Regions from separate parts of the Macrococcus sp. CoH-51_TC_04 genome, predicted to be linked through region 1. Evidence: riboswitches for the same ligand, from Rfam matches in the RefSeq annotation. Region 1 holds a riboswitch; the other holds the start of a gene.
What was found. A riboswitch is a leader RNA that binds a small molecule or an ion and turns the genes downstream of it on or off. The one in region 1 is predicted to bind FMN.

Region 1 (10,706 bases):
TAACGTATTTAACGGTCAAGAAGGATCTGACACTTCCTATATTATTTGTAGGATTTACAATTTTCCTATTTGGACTTGCAATAGGGTCTTATATTAATCATCGTAGAATCTGGATTAATACGAATGAAGGGACGCTCGCAGCTCATACGAATAGAAACTATTATGGATTTAAACGCGAGATAGATACGATGTTACATAAACATCATTTACAAGAAGTAAATGATAAGTATGAGGTGGAGGATAAGAATGAATAATGAAACTTTATTAAATTTTAGTAGTACTTCTTTATACGCAGCATTTATTCTATATTTAATAGCGATTTTACCTTTTTCAGCAAGTATTAAAGCAAAATCGAAACGCTACGAAAATATGGGTGTCTTATTAACAACGATTGGTTTTGCATTGCAGCTTGTTTATTTTATCACAAGATGGATTGCTTCAGGCCACGCACCAGTAAGTAATATGTATGAATTCTTAACGATGTTCGGGATTATGATGGTAGGCGGATTTCTAGTTATCAATTATATCTATCATACACCGATACTTGCACTCTTCTCTTTACCGATTGCGATGCTTGTTATCGTCTATGCAAGTATGTTTTCAAGAGAAGTATCACCGTTAATTCCAGCGTTACAGAGTAACTGGCTTGCGATACACGTTATAACTGTAACTATCAGCTATGGCATTCTTTCTGTAAGCTCAGTGGCGGGATTGATCTATCTTCTGAGATATGTTGATGCGAAAGAGAAATCTAAAGACGCATTCTGGCTTGAGGTAGTCATGTATTTTATCGTATTAGTTTTAGCATTTATATTAACAACGATTGTAATGAAAGGTATTGTTGATTATAAGGAAGAATATTTCTATCAAGATAAAAATGGCATGAATGCAGTTGCTGAATACCATTTACCAGGATTAGTTACATTCAAGGATAGTACACCAGTTGTTAAAGTTGATGGGACGAAAGAAAGCTATAAAGAAGTTAAACGCTTTGACACAGGAATCGAATTACCACCTGTAATCAATGCACAGAAATTAAATACGGTCGTGTGGTCAATCATCATCGGTTCTATCCTTTATGGGATAATCAGACTCATCGCACGCAGAACTATTTTTTCGGTCATCAAACCTTTGACTAATAAAGTTTCGTTGAGATTAATGGACGAAATTTGTTATCGTTCTGTCATCATCGGGTTTCCGTTATTTGCTCTTGGAGGATTATTATTTGCGAGTATTTGGGCGCAGATTGCATGGAGTAGATTCTGGGGCTGGGATCCTAAAGAAGTCTGGGCGTTAATTACATTCTTGTTCTATGCGATTTTCCTACATTTAAGATTAGGAAAGGGCTGGGAAGGTAAAAAATCAGCATGGCTTGCCGTTATTGGTCTCGGTATCATCTTATTTAATGTGATTGCGGTGAATCTAATCATTGCAGGTCTCCATTCCTATGCATAATGAAAGGGTGAGCATAATATGAAAGAAAAGATTTTAATAGTTGATGATGAAGATAGAATTAGAAAGCTTGCTAAGATGTATCTAGAAAGAGAAGGCTATGAAACTGTAGAAGCGGAAGATGGAGAGCGCGCGCTCGAGCTTGCGCTGAGTGAAGATTTTCATTGTATTTTACTAGATATCATGTTGCCTGGTATGGATGGTATCCAAGTATGCAAACGATTACGTGAAGAGAAATCTACGCCTGTTATTATGCTGACTGCAAAAGGAGAAGAACATAATCGCGTAGAAGGCTTTGAAATTGGGGCAGACGATTATATCGTCAAACCGTTCTCTCCACGAGAGGTTGTACTACGCGTAAAGGCAATTTTAAGACGTTCGCAATCAACAATGTTCATACAACAGGAAGCGCATGCGAAAGATCTGATCGTTTTTGATTCACTAGTGATAGATAATGATGCACATAGAGTGCTTGCAGATAATAAGGAGGTTAATTTAACTCCAAAGGAATATGAACTATTACTTTTTCTGGCTAAGAGTCCAGATAAAGTATTTGATCGTGAGCAACTGCTTAAAGATGTATGGCATTATGAGTTTTATGGTGATTTACGAACAGTTGATACACATGTGAAGCGATTAAGAGAAAAATTGAACAAAGTATCGCCACATGCTGCAGATATGATTCATACAGTATGGGGTGTAGGATATAAATTTGAGGTCAGAGACTGATGAAATATATCAATAGTGTCGTTATTAAACTGTGGTTAACTATATTGTTTATAGTAACCACAGTTTTAATTATATTATCGGTTGCACTGATGAGCTTTTTTAATGCTTATTTGATGAGTGAATCTGCACATGCATTAAAGCAACAGGCAGAAAAAGTTGAACTCGTCCTTATGAGTCGGCATGACAAAAGTGATGCAATGAACTATGTGAAAGAACTGATCGAAAACCCTGCTGGACTGATATTGATTACGAATAAACAGGATCAACATAAGAACATTGAGGATCCGTTAAAAGCATTGATGTTAAAAGAAATTCAGACGAACAAAGCATTTGATGCTGTGTATAAAAAAGATGAAACTGTTGTTCAGTCAATCGAAGTCAATTATCAGGGCAGCAAACATGAATATCTGCTCGTAGGATACCCTTCTCAGGCATTTGAATATAATGGAAGCGCAATATTTATTTATCAAGATACCAATACGATATCCGATGCTTTCAACTACATCGCAATCATCATATTTTTAGTTGCACTCGTGCTGCTAATTTTGACGACAATATTTGCATTTTTCTTGTCTACACGTATAACTAAACCATTAATTCATCTGAAGCAAGCGGCGTTTAAACTTGCACGGGGTGAGCGAAATGAGAAAATCAAGGTTCAATCACGTGACGAAATTGGAGAACTTGCTCTTGCATTTAATAAGATGGAAGAAGATATTACTTTGAACATGAACAGGATATCTTCTGAAAGAAATTTGAGGGACAGATTAATCAATGCAATGGAGGATGGCGTGCTGAGTTTCAATATGCATCTAGAGAAGCAGCTTCAAAATCCAATGGCAGAGAAATTTCTGGATGACATCAACCAACAGCAGATTGAAGCCTTGAGTGATACTGTGAATAAAGTGATGCAGTCGGAAGATACGGTATATAATGAAATTACAACCAAAGATAAGCACTATGTGCTCATTGTTTCTCCAGTCGACAATCCAGAAATAAAACAAGGTAATGGGGCTGTAGCTATCATTAGGGATATGACTGAAGAGAAGAAGATTGATCAAATGAAACAGATGTTTATTGCAAATGTATCTCATGAACTGAGAACACCGATTCAAATGCTTCAAGGATATACGGAGGCCATTCTAGATGGTATTGTCAGCGAAAAGTCTGATGTGGATGAATTTCTAAATATTATTCTTGACGAATCAAAGCGTCTGAATCGTCTTGTGAATGAACTGCTGAATGTAGCTAGAATTGATGCCGGTGAACAAGTTCTGAATTTAGAAGCTACTGACATAGAGGAGCTGATAGAAAGAACGATAATGAACTTCAAACATGTGGCCGAGAAACATGAGACAGACATTCAAACTCATTATGGGCATCATTCTAAAGCTTGGTTAGACTATGATAAGATGATTCAGGTGATTACCAATATCATTGATAACGCACTACGCTATACTGTTGCAGGAGATGTAATTAGTATTCATACTGATGAAGACGATGAGAACCTCATCATCAGTATTTCTGATACAGGTGTGGGTATTGCGCCGAAACATATCGATAATATATTTGAACGTTTCTACAAGGTGGATCAGGCTAGGACGAGAGGTAAACATGGTACCGGATTAGGATTATTTATCGTCAAATCAATTATAGAAGGTCATCATGGCAGTATAAATGTGGATAGCAAGGTCGGCAAAGGCACAACATTTGTTATCTCAATCCCAAAAGTTGACGATACAAAGAATAACAAGTAAGATATATACTATAAAAAATATATCATTCATCTTCGGGGTCGGTGTAATTCCGAACCGGCGGTTACAGTCCGCGACCTGATTACTCAGCTGAACTGGTGAAATTCCAGTACCGACAGTACAGTCTGGATGGGAGAAGATGGAGGTTTTCCTCCTCTTTGTAAGATGGATAGAAGGAGAAGGAAATGACACAGATTAATAAGACAAGACGACTCATTACGGTGAGTCTATTAAGTGCGGTTGCTTTTTTACTTATGTTTTTAAAGTTTCCGTTACCATTTTTACCACCCTATCTCACAATTGATTTAAGTGATATTCCTGCAATTATCGCACTTTTCACTGTTGGACCACTTGGAGCGATTGGAGTCGAAGTCATTAAAAACTTGCTAAATTTCTTGATGAATATGACAGATCCAATTGGGCCTGTTGCGAATTTTCTTGCAGGGACATCATTGATATTGACATTGTATGCAGTAACTAAAGGGAGAAAGCAACGACTAATCGTTGGATTTTTATGTGCAACAATCGTATTGACGATGGTAATGAGTATTATGAATTATTTCGTATTATTACCGCTTTACGGTATGATAATGAATTTCACTGATATCTCTAATAACTTAAAGGTAATTATTACAGCCGGCATCATCCCTTTTAATATTATCAAAGGCATACTACTCGCGATATTATCGATTATATTGCTCAATGTACTGCCTAAAACCAGATAAAAACAACCCGGACTACTGCAGAAAATAATCTCTATTTTCTACAGTAGTCCGGGTTTGTTATATTATTCGAACTTCAGTGCGTCACCATCAAATGATTCATCTGCCACTTTGATTGAGTCTGTAGGACAACCTTCAAATGCGTCGATCATATCTTCTTCAAGTTCTTCAGGTATTTCTTGAGTCCCTTGGTTGTCATCTAATATTACGTAAGCAATACCTTCGTCGTCGTAATCATATATATCTGGAGCTGCAGCACCACAAGCACCACATGCAATACATGTATCCATATCAACAATTGTATATTTACCTGCCAAAATTTTCGCCTCCCACCAATTTCATGATAAAATATATAAACAATGTACATAACTATTTTAGTGATTGTTTAATGGTTTTTCAACAAAAAGATTCAGGAGATGCCTATGAATTCTATATCAACTTACATACGTACACATTATCGTGAAGATAAATCTATAAAAAGTCTATGGAATATTGTAACCGGAGCAAGAACGCAGCAGACATATTTTGACGCCTCTATGCAGCATCTTTTACCTGTTTACGAGATTGCACCAGGCTATCCTTTTGAAGCATTCACAAGTATGTTAAGTCACAATGATAAGCAACGAGAGCACATGCTTTTCCCTTATTTTTACCTTGCATCTGAGATGAGTTTTGAGACGTTATGTCTACTTATTCAGGCATCTTCAGAAATGAGTTATGGCACAAATAGGTATGTGCCAGTCTCTAACAACCTGATTGTACAGTCGCAGGTTAAAGAAGTTATAAGGCGGGCGAAAACTAAAGACTTCAACCTTCTGCAGCTAGATTTCTTTAAACTTGTAACTTTAGTGCAAGATAAATTTAAACATAGCTATTTCGTATATAAAATAACGGGCCATGATATACATCCAAGAAACGATGAACAATTGGCACGACTATTAAATGTTGAAACATCTCATTTGAAATTTATGTTATTGGCAGAGAAAAACTATATACTGCATTTGCTTCGGAATGAATCATTCCATCTATTAAATCATCTTTATTACAAGGTGCCCTTACATAAGAATACGGCAAGAACGTACCAGCTGATAAATAGTTATACTATCGATGAAACTGCTCGTTTGCTTCGTTTAAGAGAGCATACTATCCAGGACCATATTATTGAAATGATGATTAAAGATTATCCTGTGGAGATTTCACGTTTTATTAGCGCGGATGAACTGCAGGCAATTGTTCATCTTTATAGTCAGTTAACATATGGAAAGCTAAAATCATTTTATGAGCATTCAGAGGTTAAAGATTATTTCAAGCTGAAGATTGGTATTGTATACGCCAGTCTGATGGAAAGGAACGATCATGTCGATTGAACATTTGCTAAATAAGCGTTTTGGGATTAAAAAGTTAAATGAGGAACAAAGAATAATAATTGATAGTATATTGAATAATGAAGATGTATTAGCACTGATGCCTACTGGAAGTGGTAAATCAATCACGTTTCAGCTGCCAGTTGTATTTACCGACGGAAAAGCGCTCGTTATCACCCCGTTAATTGCTTTGATGGAGGACCAGGTGATGCAGTTGAAGATGAGTAAAATTGATGCTGTAGCTATTCATGGAGGTCTATCACGTGCGGAACTTTCGATAATTACGCATCGCATTGATAGCTATCAATTTATTTATTGTTCTCCCGAATGGTTACAAAGTGAACTTGCAGAAGCATTATTCTCTCGCATAAGGTTCACGCATATTGTACTGGACGAAGCACACTGCATTTCTCAATGGGGATTTCAATTCCGTCCTCATTACTTACTTGTGAATGAAGTGATTGATAGACATAATGCACAGGTAATCGCTCTAACAGCTACAGCAACAAAAAAGATTGTTCATGATATTGAGGAGATTATCGGAAGGCCATTGAAAGTACATGATTTTCTCAAAAATAAGGACAATATGTACTTGTATAAATATGAAGTGCGTGAAGATGATAAGCTCATATTTCTACAAAAAGTACTTAAAGAAAGTGGACCTACTATTATCTATTTCTCATCGAAGAAGGTATGTGATGCTTTATACGAGGCGCTTTCTGAGGATTTTATTGTGGACAGATATCATGCAGATATGACCTATAGTGAACGTACTGAAGTACAGAGTCGGTTTATGGAAGATGAAGTACATGTAATATGTGCAACCAGTGCTTTTGGAATGGGAATCAATAAGAAAAACATCCGTACGGTGATTCACTATCACATCCCAGCATCAATCCTTCAGTTTATTCAGGAGATTGGTCGCGCAGGAAGAGATCATCACTCTTGTCAATCGATACTCCTATATAATAATAATGATATCGCACAAGCGTCACGACTGCTCGAATTAGACGCTATTGACACAAGCGATCTACATAATTATACTCTGCAAAATATTTATGATGCGGAAAAGAAAGAGAAGCTTGATATTTTTCATCGCAAGTTTGCTAACAACATTATCGCTGATAAATTAAAGGCGCATCAATATGAGCAACAGCAGTTATTATCAAAGATGCTTGCGTATGTGCATAGCAATCATTGTCTCCACCATGAACTTTCCGGCATGTTGAGGACATCTTCGATAAATTCAGATGAATTTTATGAACGTAATCAGTGTCACAAGTGCAAAGTGACAGATTTGCAAAGATATGAAAATATTACTAAAAGTATTCAACTTGAGCCTGTGGCATTAATTTTAGAAAGGTTATTTTTATAGCTGTAATACTTTACTAAAGCAATAGTGTTTGTCTATAATAAGAATAGACTATAAATTGATGAGTGGGTGGATAAACGTGTCAAAAAATGATTTTAAAGATGAATTTGAAAAGAATAAACAAAAGATCGAAAGACAACAAGAAGAGACGGTTGAAACTGAAGAAGTAAGTTCAGAAACATATGAAGGAAAAAAAGAAACTGAAGAAGATATTTTTCCGCCTCGTGGAGTCTCACGTCGTAGCCGTTCACAAGAAAGAAAGAAACGTGAAGACAATACTAACGATAACAAAGAAGCAGGAACTATTGGCGCTGGCGCTAAGAAAAACAACAAAAGAGATAACAATCAAAAGACTAATAAACAAGTCTCTAACAGTAAAAAAGCAGCTGGTGCAGCAGGGGTAGCAGGAGCGGCTGCAAAAGTAAATAAAGCAAATGCAAAGACTGTCGAAGAAAAGCCTGAAAAGGGAAAACAGCAAGAAGATAAGGATAATAGTGGACTTAAGAAATTTATTCCACTGATTGCTGCGATTTTAATACTACTGCCAATTATGTTGCTGCTTGCAAATTATATCAATTCTCAAAGTGATAATAAACATAATAATACAGAACAAGTAGCAACGAACGACAAGAAGAAAACTGCTGAAGAAAAAACAGACAAAGCTAAGGATAAGACTGTTGAAGAGGCAGAGTCAGAAAAAGCAGCTAAGGAAGAAGCAGCTAAGGAAGAAGCTTCTAAGGAAGAAGCGGCTAAGGAAGAAGCAGCTAAGGAAAAAGTGGCACAGGAAAAAGCAGCACAGGAAAAAGCGGCACAAGAACGTCTGGCAGCACAAAAAGCTGCTGATGAAACAGAAGCAGCAAGATTAGCCGAAGAAAAAACAGCAGAAGTTCAGGATAATGCATCACAAACAGACAATGCATCACAATCATCAGCTGCTTCAAATAATAACCAGTCTGACAATCAGCAGGCGCAGGCGACACACGTCGTTAATGCTAAAGAGAATCTTTACCGAATAGCGATTAAATACTATGGTAATGGCTCTCCAGAAAATGTTGAAAAGATAAGACAGGCAAATGGTATTTCAGACAATAATCTTTCACAAGGACAAACGTTAGTTATACCAAAATAAAAAAAGGGGGCGGTACTATGTATTTAAAGTCAATAATGATACCTAAAGAAAAATGTTATGTTGCCAGTCCAGATGACACGGTTAAGAGTGTGCTTGACAAGCTTGAACACCATGGTATTGACGGGATGCCTGTTGTTGAAACAGGAAAATATATTGGCACAGCGACACGTTATAGCATCTTTAGACATTTCTTCTTTATGAAGACACCCAAACTAAGAGATGAATTCATTGAAAACACAAAGATTAAGGATATCCTTCCTCTTGATGAATATAGTGTTAAAGATGATGCGCTATTCGAAGAGTCTTTCTTAACATTACAAGATTTTCCGATTTTAAGTGTTATCAATGAACGCAACGATTTTTTAGGCGTGGTTTCACGATTTGATGTTATGGAGCAGTTTAAATCTGCATTTGGAATGAATCAAAAAGGTGTGCGCATTGCCATTACATCAATAGATGCAGAAGGGCGTATCATGCGTCTTGCTTCAGCATTGAAGAAGTATAAGTTAAATGCTATTTCTTTTGTAACGTTTGACGAAACAGATAAGATGCATCGAAGAATGATTGTTAAAGTTGAAGATAGTAAAAATATTAAGAAGTTTACAAAGTATCTTAAAAACAATGGCTTTAAGATTCTCGATATACAAGAACATGACGAAATCTAGAGGGGGCTCTTTTGAGCCCTTTTTTATTTAAGAAAGGTGAAAAAAATGAAACACGTACAAAGTATTATAATTGGAGCTGGTCCATGTGGATTATCAGCAAGTATAGAGCAAAAAAAGAAAGGCATAGATAATATTATCATCGAAAAAGGGAATGTCGTCGAAGCAATCTACAATTATCCGACACATCAGACTTTTTTCTCGACGAGTGAAAAATTGAGTATCGGTGATATTCCGTTTATTGTTGAAGAACATAAGCCGCATCGAAACCAAGCACTTGTCTATTACAGAAGTGTAGTGAAATATCATGATTTAAAGATTCATTCTGGCGAAGAAGTTCTAAAAGTGGAGAAGCATGAAGACGAATTTATCATCACGACAACTAAAGCACACTATAAATGTAATTACGTTACAGTTGCGACAGGTTATTATGGGCAGCCGAATACATTAGATGTACCGGGTGCTGATTTAGATAAGGTGCAGCATTACTTCAAGGAAGCCCATCCTTATTTTGATCAGGATGTGTTGATCATTGGTGGTAAAAACTCTGCAATTGACGCTGCGATCGAACTTGAAAAAGCTGGTGCACGAGTGACAGCTGTGTATCGCGGCGATACATATTCTAAGAGTGTGAAACCCTGGATATTACCTCTTTACGAATCCCTTGTTAATCATGAAAAAATTAAACTCTATTTTAATAGTCATGTAACCTCTATCAATGATTCTGAAGTGATCATTCAAACCCCTGATGGAGAAATGGCAATCAAAAATGATACTGTTTTTGCAATGATTGGCTATCACCCGGACTACACGTTTTTAAGTGATATGGGGATAGAACTCATAACAAATGAATTCGGGACAGCACCTTTCTATGACAAAGAGACGATGGAGACGAATATAGACAATTTATATATCGCAGGGGTGATCGCAGCAGGAAATGACGCGAATACGATATTCATTGAAAACGGAAAATTTCACGGCGGACTGATAGCTGATGATATTATAAAAAAAGAAATACGTGGACAATAATTTGTCCGCGTATTTTTAACGTTTGAAGTAATCGTCAAGAAGAGCATCATTTAAGCCATTACTTATTGCGACGATAAGTTTTAAACGCGCTTTCTGACCGTTAAGTCCATTGGAGAATATGAGACCCATCTTCTGTAGCTCATACCCGCCACCTTCGTACTGATAGTTACCACTTGCAATTCCATTGAAACATCGGGATACGATGACAATCGGGATATTTTTATCGATTAGATGTTGGATGCCGTCTAATGAAGAAGGCGGTAAGTTTCCTTGTCCAAGCGCTTCTATAACAAGCCCGTCATATTCCTGATCAGCAAAGAATTTAATTAAGTCTGAGTCTAGGTCGCTATGGGCTTTTACGAGTCCAACTTTAATTGCTTCATTGACTTTAACCAGCGGGGGATGTGTTGATGGATGATGATGGAAATAAATATTGTTTTTCGTGATAATACCGAGTGGTCCGTAATTTGGACTTTGAAAAGTACTTGTATTT
Region 2 (10,706 bases), on a different contig from region 1:
TACAGGAAAAGTACGGCATCAACATGAAACATACGTACCTTGGACCACACGCTGTACCGAAAGATAAAGACAGTGACGTGTTTATTAAAGAATGTATCAGTGATTTAGAGCAAGTGAAAGATTTAGCAGACTTTGCGGATATCTTCTGTGAAACAGGTGTGTTCACAATCGATCAGTCTCGTGAATACATGCAGGCAGCGAAAGAGCATGGCTTACCAGTGAAAATCCATGCCGATGAAATCGACCCGCTTGGTGGATTAGAACTTGCTATCGAAGAGAATGCCATCAGTGCGGACCACTTAGTAGCAGCAAGTGAAAAAGGGAAAGAGATGCTAAAAGATAGCGATACAGTCGCAGTATTATTACCGGGAACAACGTTCTACCTCGATAAAAATGAATACGCAGACGCACGTGGTATGTTAGACAATAACGGTGCCATTGCAATTGCGACGGACTACAATCCAGGAAGCTGCGTAACGAGTAACTTACAGATGGTGATGAGCATTGCTGCACTGAAACTCAAGTTATCACCGAAAGAAATCTGGAATGCCGTTACAGTCAATGCTGCGAAAGCTATTGGGTTAGACGCTGGAACAATCGATGTAGGTGATGAAGCGAATATAGTGGTGTGGCATGCGAAGAACCATGAGTACATACCATATCAATATGGTGTTAACCATGCAGAGAAAGTGATTCATAAAGGGAAAGTCATTGTTGAGAATGAATTTAAGTTGAAATAGTACGATGTATCACCCTCAATTTTAAGTTGAGGGTGATTTTTTTATAGGGAATATCGGATAGGGGAGCGAATTGAGTTGGCTCACAAAAAATAAACATGAGCCAAGATGATGCTCACTGCGTATAGAGAACCACCAAGTTGGCTCACAAAAAATAAACATGAGCCAAGATGACGTTCACCGCGTATAGAGAACCGCCAAGTTGGCTCATAAAAAATAAACATGAGCCAAGATGCTGTTCACTGCGTATAGAGAACCACCAAGTTGGCTCATAAAAAATAAACATGAGCCAAGATGACGTTCACTGCGTATAGAGAACCACCAAGTTGGCTCACAACAAATAAACATGAGCCAAGATGCTGTTCACCGCGTATAGAGAATCGCCAAGTTGGCTCACAAAAAATAAACATGAGCCAAGATGACGTTCACCGCGTATAGAGAATCGCCAAGTTGGCTCATAACAAATAAACATGAGCCAAGATGACGTTCACTGCGTATCAAGGACACTTCTCAGCTATCACACCTCAGCATCGCCACCTAAAACATCCGAAATCTTTCCATTGATTTTTCGGTCAAACTTCGATACGATTAACTTGTCGTAATTGACAGACAAGTTAATAACATTCTTTCGGGGCAGGGTGAAATTCCCAACCGGCGGTGATAGCCCGCGACCCTTATGCACTGCATAAGGCTGACTCTTTGAAAATCAGAGGCCGACAGTTAAAGTCTGGATGGGAGAAAGAATAAGGATACCATTAATCGATGGTTTATTTGTTGATAACTTAAAACTCGACGATATCCATTTTATGGTCTTATTTGTTGAACCTAAATTTCCAATCTCCCGAGCATATTTTGTTCGGGAGATTTTTTTATAGGAGGAACAGATGTATATTAACAAAGCATTTGAATTAGTGAAATGGACAGAAGGACAGACAGGTATGAATCCGACAGTCGGCTGTGTCATCGTGAAAGATGATCGCATTGTTGGCATCGGTGCGCATCTGACTGAAGGTGAGGCACATGCTGAAGTGAATGCGATTCATATGGCAGGGACTCATGCGCAAGGTGCGACACTTTATTGCACGCTTGAGCCGTGCAGTCATCATGGGAAGACGCCACCTTGTACTGAAAAGATCGTCGCTGCTGGCATAAGCAAGGTTGTCTATGCAGCGTCAGATGTAACGTTATCATCAGGTGTAAGCTATATGCAGTCTAAAGGCATTGAAGTTGAAAAGGTAGAAGATGACGCAATCGCTGCGTTTTACGCACCGTTTTTCACGAGTAAAACATCTTCACTACCATATGTCACAATTAAGATGGCAACAACGATTGATGGTAAAACTGCCGATGATGAAAGTATAAGCAAATGGATTACGAACGATAAATCTCGTGCACATGCGCATCAAGTGCGCTACGGGATGGATGCGATTATGGTTGGGTACAATACCTACAAAAAGGATACGCCGACCCTTGATGCGAGACTTTACAAAGATAAACGCATTAAAAAAGTCATCGTTACAAATGGTCCGTTTGTATTAAATACACAAGACGATAACGATTATGATAGGTCGCGTTTAATCATCGTTTCAGCCATCGATCAGCATATCGATGGTATTACGGTCATCCATGTCCCGCGCTTAAGTCCAGAAGATATATTAAAAGCGCTTTATAATGAGCGCATCCGTAATTTATTAATTGAAGGCGGAATGCAGACCATCCGCACATTTATAGAAGCAAAGTGTTATAACGAAATACACCACTACATTGCCCCGAAACTGTTAGGTGGAACTTCAAAACATCAGTTTTTAACGACTGATACTCTTTCCTCAATGCGTGATATGACGCATTTTAATCTTGTCTCTGTAAATCAGTTCGACGACGACGTACTCCTTATTTACAGAAAGGCGTGATCTCTTGTTTACAGGTATCGTAGAAGAAGTCGGTACAATTTCTCAGATAAAGCAGCAAAGTGATACGACAGTGATGACGATTAACTGTCAGGAAATATTATCCGATATACATATCGGTGATTCAATCAGCGTGAACGGTGTATGTTTAACGGTAACGTCATTTAATGCGCAATCGTTTACCGTAGACATCGTGCGTGGAACTAGTGCGATTACGCTTTTTCATACGATGAAAGCCGGCACTCAAGTAAATCTTGAACGTGCATTACTGCCGACGACGCGTCTTGGTGGCCACTTCGTCAGTGGACATATCGACACTAGTGTCTCAGTAAAACGTATCCAGCATAATGAAAAGACATATATTATCGAACTGGAACTACCACCACAGTTTAAGAACAACGTCATTCCGAAAGGTTCTATTGCAGTGAACGGCGTTTCACTCACGATCTTTGAACTGACGAATTCAATCACATTAAATATTATTCCTGAAACGGTACGCAGCACGATGCTTAATACACTTAAGACTGGCGATAAAGTGCATATCGAATTTGATATGCTTGGCAAATATATTCTAAATCAGACGAAGTCGAGTGATACACTCACTTTATCTAAACTGGAGATGATGATGTAATGTTTGATTCCATTGAAGAAGCACTGCAAGATTTGAAACTTGGTAAACCTATAATCGTAGTTGACGATGAAGACCGTGAAAATGAAGGGGATTTGATTGCAATCACAGACTTTATGTCTGAAGAGACGATTAACTTTATGATCACTCATGCGAGAGGTCTTGTCTGTGCACCGATTTCTCACGCACTTAACGACACACTAGGACTGCTACCGATGACCATGAACAACCAGGATCCGAATAAGACGGCATTCACAATCAGTATCGATCATAAAGATACGACGACAGGTATCAGTGCGAAGGAACGTTTTATGACAGTGAAAGCACTGGCAGATAATAATGTCACGTTAGCTCAATTTAACCAGCCGGGTCATATCTTCCCGCTCATTGCACAGCAAGGTGGCGTACTTAAACGAAAAGGTCATACAGAAGCTTGTGTGGATCTGGCAAAGCTCTCTGGTGCAAGTGAGACGGGCGTCATCTGTGAAATTATTAAAGATGATGGGACGATGGCAAGACGTGATGACTTAGTCATTTACAAAGAAAATCATGACCTGAAGATGATTACAATCGATGCCATCATTGACTATATTAAGTCAACGAAGCCACTTGTCACACGAGAAGCGAAAGTACATATGCCGACAGATTTCGGTACATTTCAGATGTATGGCTATAAAGAAATTTACTCGGATAAAGAACATGTCGCTTATGTGAAACCTTACAAAGGCATCCCTCATATACGCATCCATTCAGAATGCTTAACAGGTGATGTCTTCCATAGTAAACGTTGTGATTGCGGCAAGCAGCTTGAAGAAGCGATGCAGCATATTGATAAGCACGGCGGTATACTGCTTTATTTAAGACAGGAAGGCCGCGGTATCGGACTTATTAATAAATTGAAAGCATATGAAAAAATAGAAGCGGGCATGGATACGGTAGAAGCAAATCACGCGCTAGGATTTGGGAGCGACTTGCGCGACTATGCAGTTGCAGCATCAATGTTACGTGATCTCGGTGTTCATAAAGTGGAGTTACTGACGAATAATCCACGCAAAATTGATGGATTAAAACGCTATGGCATTGAAGTGATTGAACGTATTCCCCATCAATTTCAAAGTGTTGATGAAAATAAAGATTATCTAGAAACAAAAAAACAAAAACTAGGACATTTACTAAAGGAGAATTTAATATGAACTATAGTGCAAAGTTAACAGGTGAAGGTTTAAAGATTGCAGTCATTACATCACGTTTTAATCATTTTATTACAGACCGCCTGACTGAAGGTGCAATCGATACTTTAGAACGACATGGTGTAGTTAAAGAGGATATCGATACATTTTTAGTGCCAGGTGCCTTTGAACTTCCTTTTGTAGCGTCTAAGCTTGCACAAAAGAAAAAGTACGATGCAGTTATAACGTTAGGTTGTGTTATACGCGGGGCAACGACACATTATGATTATGTATGTAATGAAGCGGCAAAAGGTATTGCAAAAGCCGGAGAATACGGTACACCGGTCATCTTCGGAGTAGTAACAACTGAAAGTATTGAACAGGCGATTGAAAGAGCAGGAACAAAAGCAGGGAATAAAGGTGGAGATGCTGCAATCAGTGCGATTGAAATGGCAAACTTGAATAAGATGATGGATGAATTATAAAACGAACCCCATGTGATATTTCACATGGGGTCTATTTTATTTTCTTTTGAATAATTTCGATAATGCGATGATACCAACTGCAGCACCTGCTGCAATACCAGCATTCTTCTTCACTTCAGGTGTTGCGACGGATTTGTACACAAGCTGTAAGTTTTGCGGACGCTCAGCTAAGCGACGCATGAAGTAACCGTACCAGTCTTGTCCGTAAGGTACGTATGTACAGAAATTATATCCTGAATTTGCTATCTCTACTTGAAGCTCAGAGCGGAAACCATACAGCATCTGGAATTCGATTAAGTCTTTGTTTAAGTTATGCTGTGCAATAAATTTCTTCACGTGATCGATAATGTTATGATCATGTGTTGCGATTGAAGTCATCGCCTTCGCATTTAATAGACGTTGCTCGATGATCTTGATATAGTTCGCATCGATCTCTTCTTTTGATTGGTATGCTATTGATGCATCTTCTTTATATGCACCTTTTACAAGGCGTAGACGTACGTCCTGATATTTATCAATTTCTTCAGAAGCACGGAAAAGGTAAGCCTGAATGACAGTACCGACATTTTTAAATTCACCTTTTAAACGATCTAACATTTCGAATGTCTGTACAGTGTGACTGTAATCTTCAGTGTCCATATTCACATGCATATTGCCGCATTCATAAGCTTTCATTAAGATCTCACGAACGTTTTCATAGCAGAACTCAGGGTCAACATCCAATCCAATCTGTGTTAACTTGATCGACATATGTGCATCAACACCTGTGTCATAAATCGCCTGGATCATTTCTAGAATATTATTCTTAGCAGCTGTCGCTTCTTCTTTTGAGAAGACGAATTCTCCTAAGTTATCCACCGTAGCAGAGATATTTTTTGCGTTTAATGCACGGATAGATTCGATTGTCGTCTCCATATCTGTTCCGGCAACAACTTTATGTGCCCCTAATGCTAAACCATATTTCTTAGCTGCTGTATTCAATGTTTCGTTCTCACTTAGTTTGATGAAAAAATCTCTTGTTAAACCCATTTTACATCCTCCTTGTAGTCTTTCATTATTTTAATAATAATGAAAACGCTTTAAAAGGTCAAAAGAATTTTGTGGATTATTTATTAATTTGTGTAAAAATTCCTTTAATAAATATTGTGAATTATTGAAAATATTATTAACTCGTGTAAAATGAGTATTGCTATGAACCACAAGCGGTGCCTATTGTGCTGAGATGATACGCTTGAACCTGTAAGGTAATGCTTGCGCAGGAATGTGGCTTCTGGTTCATAAGCAATGAAAGGAGATTGGTTATGAACAGAGAGAGAACGGTCATATTGCTAGAAATTGCGATGATGGCAGCATTTGCAATGGTGCTGGACTTTATTGATTCACAGATTAAAGGTATATTCTTCGGGTTAAGCTTGAGCTTCTCGATGGTACCCGTGTTATTACTGTCATTCAGAAGAGGTGTTAAAGCAGGGATGACGGCAGGATTCTTATGGGGATTACTGCAGATTGCAGTTGGAGATGCAGCAGGTAGTATCGTACATCCCCTACAGGGCTTTCTTGATTATGCGTTCGCATTTACATTGATTGGACTCGCAGGACTTGCTGGACAGCCAGTCAATAAAATGAAGATTGTAATCTTTACGGCACTTGCAGTTTTCGCGCGCTACTTCATTCATTTCTTGTCGGGATGGGTATATTTTGGAGCTTATGCGCCAAAAGGGCAGCCGGCATGGTTGTATTCATTGCTCTATAACGGACAAATTGCACTTATTAACGGTATCACATGTATTATTATTCTGGTAATCCTGTTCACTGTAGCCCCGAGATTATTTAGTGTGGCAAATTATAACAAATATTAAGCTCTAGTCTTCGGACGGAGCTTTTTTATGTTCCGTGATAAAATCAGATTGGACAGGTTCAGAGCTTATTTCTATAAAGAATGGTAATGAGATAATTGTTAAAAATGCGATAACAACCTTTTTCAGTAGTTTCATCATGAGCCCCCTCTTAAATTAATTTAATTGTAGCGAAATATTGTAAATATCTGTTAAAAGAAAGATTAATTTATTGTATAGGATTGTAAATCTTCTTTATTGAGTACAATCTAAAGCGAAATTGTTATAATAAGTAGAAATAAATTAAAGGAGTATTGGGATGAGAGATCTAGGGGTATATTTCGGAACATTTGCACCATGTCATGTAGGACATCTTGAACAGATTATTCGCGCAAAACGTGAGAATAAAAATGCACTTGTCATCGTTTCTGGTTATGATGATGACAGAGGAGATAAAGCAGGAATGAGCTTGATGAATCGTGTGAAGGCAATGCGTGAACTGCTAAAGGACGATGAAAATGTAACCGTGGTCACACTCGATGAAACGAATATTCCAAGGTATCCGGCTGGATGGGCACCATGGCTTGATTTATTACGAGATAAGATTCAGTCACAAGCAGTAAGCCTAGATTTACCGATGGAATCTGTAACGTTTTATGTGGGAGAAGAGGAGTATATTGAACCACTGGATACATATTTCACGGAAGCGTTTCTAGAAAGTGAGATACAAATTACAAAGGTAGATCGCAGAATTACCGGTATCAGCGGAACGTCGATACGTGAGAATCCGATATTAAACTGGGATTTTGTAACGCGCCCTTTCCGAAGATTCTTCGTTAAAAATATATTGGTAATCGGAACGGCAAGTACAGGAAAGACAACGCTCGTGAGAGACTTGGCAAGACGCTATTCAACCTCATATTCTTTGGAATATTCAAGGGAGTATCAGACAACAAGACAAGTCCGCGATGATGAACTGGATATAAAGGACTTACACACAATTGGAATCGGTCAGTTTGAGCTGAACCGTAAACACATTCATTCTCCAGGAACGCGTAAAGTATTCTTCGCAGATACAGATGTGATGACGACGAAGCTTTATACGAAACTCTATGCACCTAAAGAAGATTATGAGAAGATTGCACCCGTATTTGATTACTATATCTCACTTCAGACATGGGCGCTGATTATCGTATTACCACCAACAACGAATTATGTAGATGACGGTTTCAGAGATATGTCGATGGCAGACGAAAAGGCACGCCTTGATATGCATCAAATGTTTCTGGATGAAATTGAATATCATGGCCTGGAAGATAAGATGGTCGTATTAAAAGGGAACAGTTTCCAGGAGAAGTACGAAGAAGCACACCGTCTTGTTGACGCAATACTTGCAGATGGCAAAGATAACTAAGGAGATGGGATATGTTTTTAGTTAAGGACTTTAGAGGTTTCACAACTTATGAGAAAGTGTTCTTCGGTTTATTCATGCTCGTACAAGTAGCGATACTGGTTTACTTCAGAATCGTAGATGGTACGACAGACTGGCTGAATGTAGTAGCGAGTGTATCAGGAATTCTTTGTGTAATTATGAGTGCGAAAGGAAGGCTTTCTACATTCTTCTACGGACTCATACAAGTGGCATCATACGGATATATTAGTTATATGCATAAATATTACGGTGAAGTCGGATTACAAGTGGTCTTTGGAATCTTCCAGTTTGTAGGACTATACTTCTGGATACGTAACATGCACTCAGATCATTTAACAGATGATCCGAACGTACAGGAAGTAGATTCACGTGGACTAGATGTAAAAGGATGGGGCATTACAGCTATTATCACTGCAGCCATCTATAGTCTGGTAGTCTACCTGCTTGTTTCAAGAACAGATGCAAATCAACCGTTTGTTGATGGAATAGCGACAAGCTTAAGCTTAGTCGGACAGACATTGATGACATTACGTTATAAAGAACAATGGCTGTTCTGGATTCTGATCAATATCGTATCAATCTTCTTATGGGCACGCGGCATGTTCCAGAATGGCACAATTGACGCAGCCGGCGTAACGATGGTTGTGATGTGGATCGGATTCTTGATTAACAGTGTATATGGCTATTACTACTGGAAGAAATTACAGCACGTTAATGTTGAAAATAGATAATATGAAGACTGGCGATTGCTGGTCTTTTTGTGTAGGAATAGAGGAGCTGATGAATCAATTTAATGGCAATAATTATGTTCATCTTGGCTCGTAAAATAAAAACATGAGCCAAGATGGCAGTATGAGGAGTAGGATGCACTTCAAGATGGCTCGTAAAAAATAAACATGAGCCAAGAAGAGGGGTTGGAAGTGATGAATCTGCTTAAGTTGGCTCATAAAAAATAAACATGAGCCAAGAAGAGGGGTTAGAAGTGATGAATCTGCTTAAGATGGCTCATAAAAAATAAACATGAGCCAAGAAGAGGGGTTGGAAGTGATGAATCTGCACAAGATGGCTCATAAAAAATAAACATGAGCCACCTTGGCATGTGCAACCAAGCAACTGCTCTCAACGTGGCACGTAAAAATAAAACACGTGCCACGTTGAATAATTAGTATGCAGGTATATCATGATTTAAAGATTTTCAACTATCTTTTAATAAAAGATAGTTGACGTATGAATAAAAATATACTATCTTACATTATAAGATAGCTATCTAATGTTAGGAGTAAAAAGATGTCAATTCATGATCAAATGATGAAAGGATTACTGGATGGGGCGATTCTAGGTTTAATTTCTCAAGGCGAAACTTACGGTTATGAAATACTAGAGAAGCTGAAAGAAAATGATTTTCCTGAAATTAGCGATGGAAGTATTTATCCTGTCTTATTAAGACTTGATAAAAAAGGTTATGTATCAACCAGAATGATAAAGTCTGATACTGGTGGCCCGAAACGTAAATATTATTCTATTACGGATGAAGGTTTAGAAGAGCTGAAATTATTTAATGAAAAATGGTTATCGTTAAATGAAGGCATGAATAATTTGATGAGGAGTGTTAATAATGTTGAGTAATGAAGCAGAGCATTTTCTATTACAGTTACGTTTGGAACTGATGTCTCGAGGTAAAAAAGATGAAGATATTGAAAGTATAGAAGAGGAATTGAGAGATCATCTAATTGAAGCTGAATCTCGAGGCGATAGTATTGAAAGTGTAACAGGTGGATCTGTTGATGAATATATAAAAAGCATATCTAATGAATTACCATTTGATAAAAATTTAATTAGTTTTATGTTTATGATTTTAATAGGTAGTTTACTTTTAACGATAATTCCCGATTTGGTAAGGGGAGATTATGAATTGTCATTATATAGATTATTTTACTATTTGACTATTACATTTGTTGGTTTACCATTAACAATATTCATAATGAAATCAATTTTGAAAAAATATGGTGACCACAAAAAATCATATATATTATTTGGTATTTACTTTATGATTACAACAGCTATATTTGTAGGAACAGAATTCATTTTAAAAAACATTGATAGTCCTATCGTATTAAAATTAGATAATAGCACTAGTTTCTATATTGGATTATCACTTACAATTATATATATCATCGTTTGTATTATATTTAAACAATTCTATTTAATTGCAGTAGTATTATATCTTGTTTTTCCTGATCTGGTTGCAAAGTTATTAACATCGAAATCACCTAATAGTGAAGAATTTATAACAATATCAACTATAACATTTACTATTCTTAATTTTGTTATAATAATAGCAGTAATCCTTTTCTTTAAAAAAACATTCGATAAGGAGAAAAAGAATGCAGATCATTAATAATCCAAAACAGTTGGAAATTCTTAATATTTTATTTTCAAAAGGTAAATCATTAAAAGTAAAATTTCAAGAGATTATGAACGTTATCTCACAATAAAGTCAATCAGGAGTTTAC

Region 2: it holds a riboswitch for FMN, as region 1 does, so the genes downstream of both, ribD (bifunctional diaminohydroxyphosphoribosylaminopyrimidine deaminase/5-amino-6-(5-phosphoribosylamino)uracil reductase RibD) here and ACZ2V4_RS02065 (ECF transporter S component) in region 1, are expected to answer to the same signal.

What each region holds. Positions count from the first base shown of each region.
Region 1 covers NZ_JBVGOY010000001.1:396,812-407,517, reverse strand. Annotated here, with positions in the region: gene resB (cytochrome c biogenesis protein ResB) at 1-254, shown strand, start outside; gene ccsB (c-type cytochrome biogenesis protein CcsB) at 247-1,455, shown strand; gene ACZ2V4_RS02075 (response regulator transcription factor) at 1,474-2,181, shown strand; gene ACZ2V4_RS02070 (ATP-binding protein) at 2,181-3,938, shown strand; FMN riboswitch at 3,963-4,080, shown strand; gene ACZ2V4_RS02065 (ECF transporter S component) at 4,130-4,660, shown strand; gene ACZ2V4_RS02060 (ferredoxin) at 4,723-4,947, opposite strand; gene ACZ2V4_RS02055 (helix-turn-helix domain-containing protein) at 5,080-6,024, shown strand; gene ACZ2V4_RS02050 (RecQ family ATP-dependent DNA helicase) at 6,014-7,396, shown strand; gene ACZ2V4_RS02045 (LysM peptidoglycan-binding domain-containing protein) at 7,473-8,522, shown strand; gene ACZ2V4_RS02040 (CBS domain-containing protein) at 8,540-9,187, shown strand; gene ACZ2V4_RS02035 (YpdA family putative bacillithiol disulfide reductase) at 9,233-10,213, shown strand; gene ACZ2V4_RS02030 (asparaginase) at 10,229-10,706, opposite strand, start outside.
Region 2 covers NZ_JBVGOY010000002.1:160,273-170,978, reverse strand. Annotated here, with positions in the region: gene hutI (imidazolonepropionase) at 1-740, shown strand, start outside; FMN riboswitch at 1,358-1,484, shown strand; gene ribD (bifunctional diaminohydroxyphosphoribosylaminopyrimidine deaminase/5-amino-6-(5-phosphoribosylamino)uracil reductase RibD) at 1,622-2,647, shown strand; gene ACZ2V4_RS03765 (riboflavin synthase) at 2,652-3,275, shown strand; gene ribB (3,4-dihydroxy-2-butanone-4-phosphate synthase) at 3,275-4,465, shown strand; gene ribH (6,7-dimethyl-8-ribityllumazine synthase) at 4,462-4,926, shown strand; gene ACZ2V4_RS03750 (proline dehydrogenase family protein) at 4,963-5,955, opposite strand; gene thiT (energy-coupled thiamine transporter ThiT) at 6,228-6,785, shown strand; gene ACZ2V4_RS03740 (hypothetical protein) at 6,789-6,920, opposite strand; gene ACZ2V4_RS03735 (AAA family ATPase) at 7,081-8,175, shown strand; gene pnuC (nicotinamide riboside transporter PnuC) at 8,187-8,924, shown strand; gene ACZ2V4_RS03725 (PadR family transcriptional regulator) at 9,481-9,819, shown strand; gene ACZ2V4_RS03720 (hypothetical protein) at 9,809-10,591, shown strand.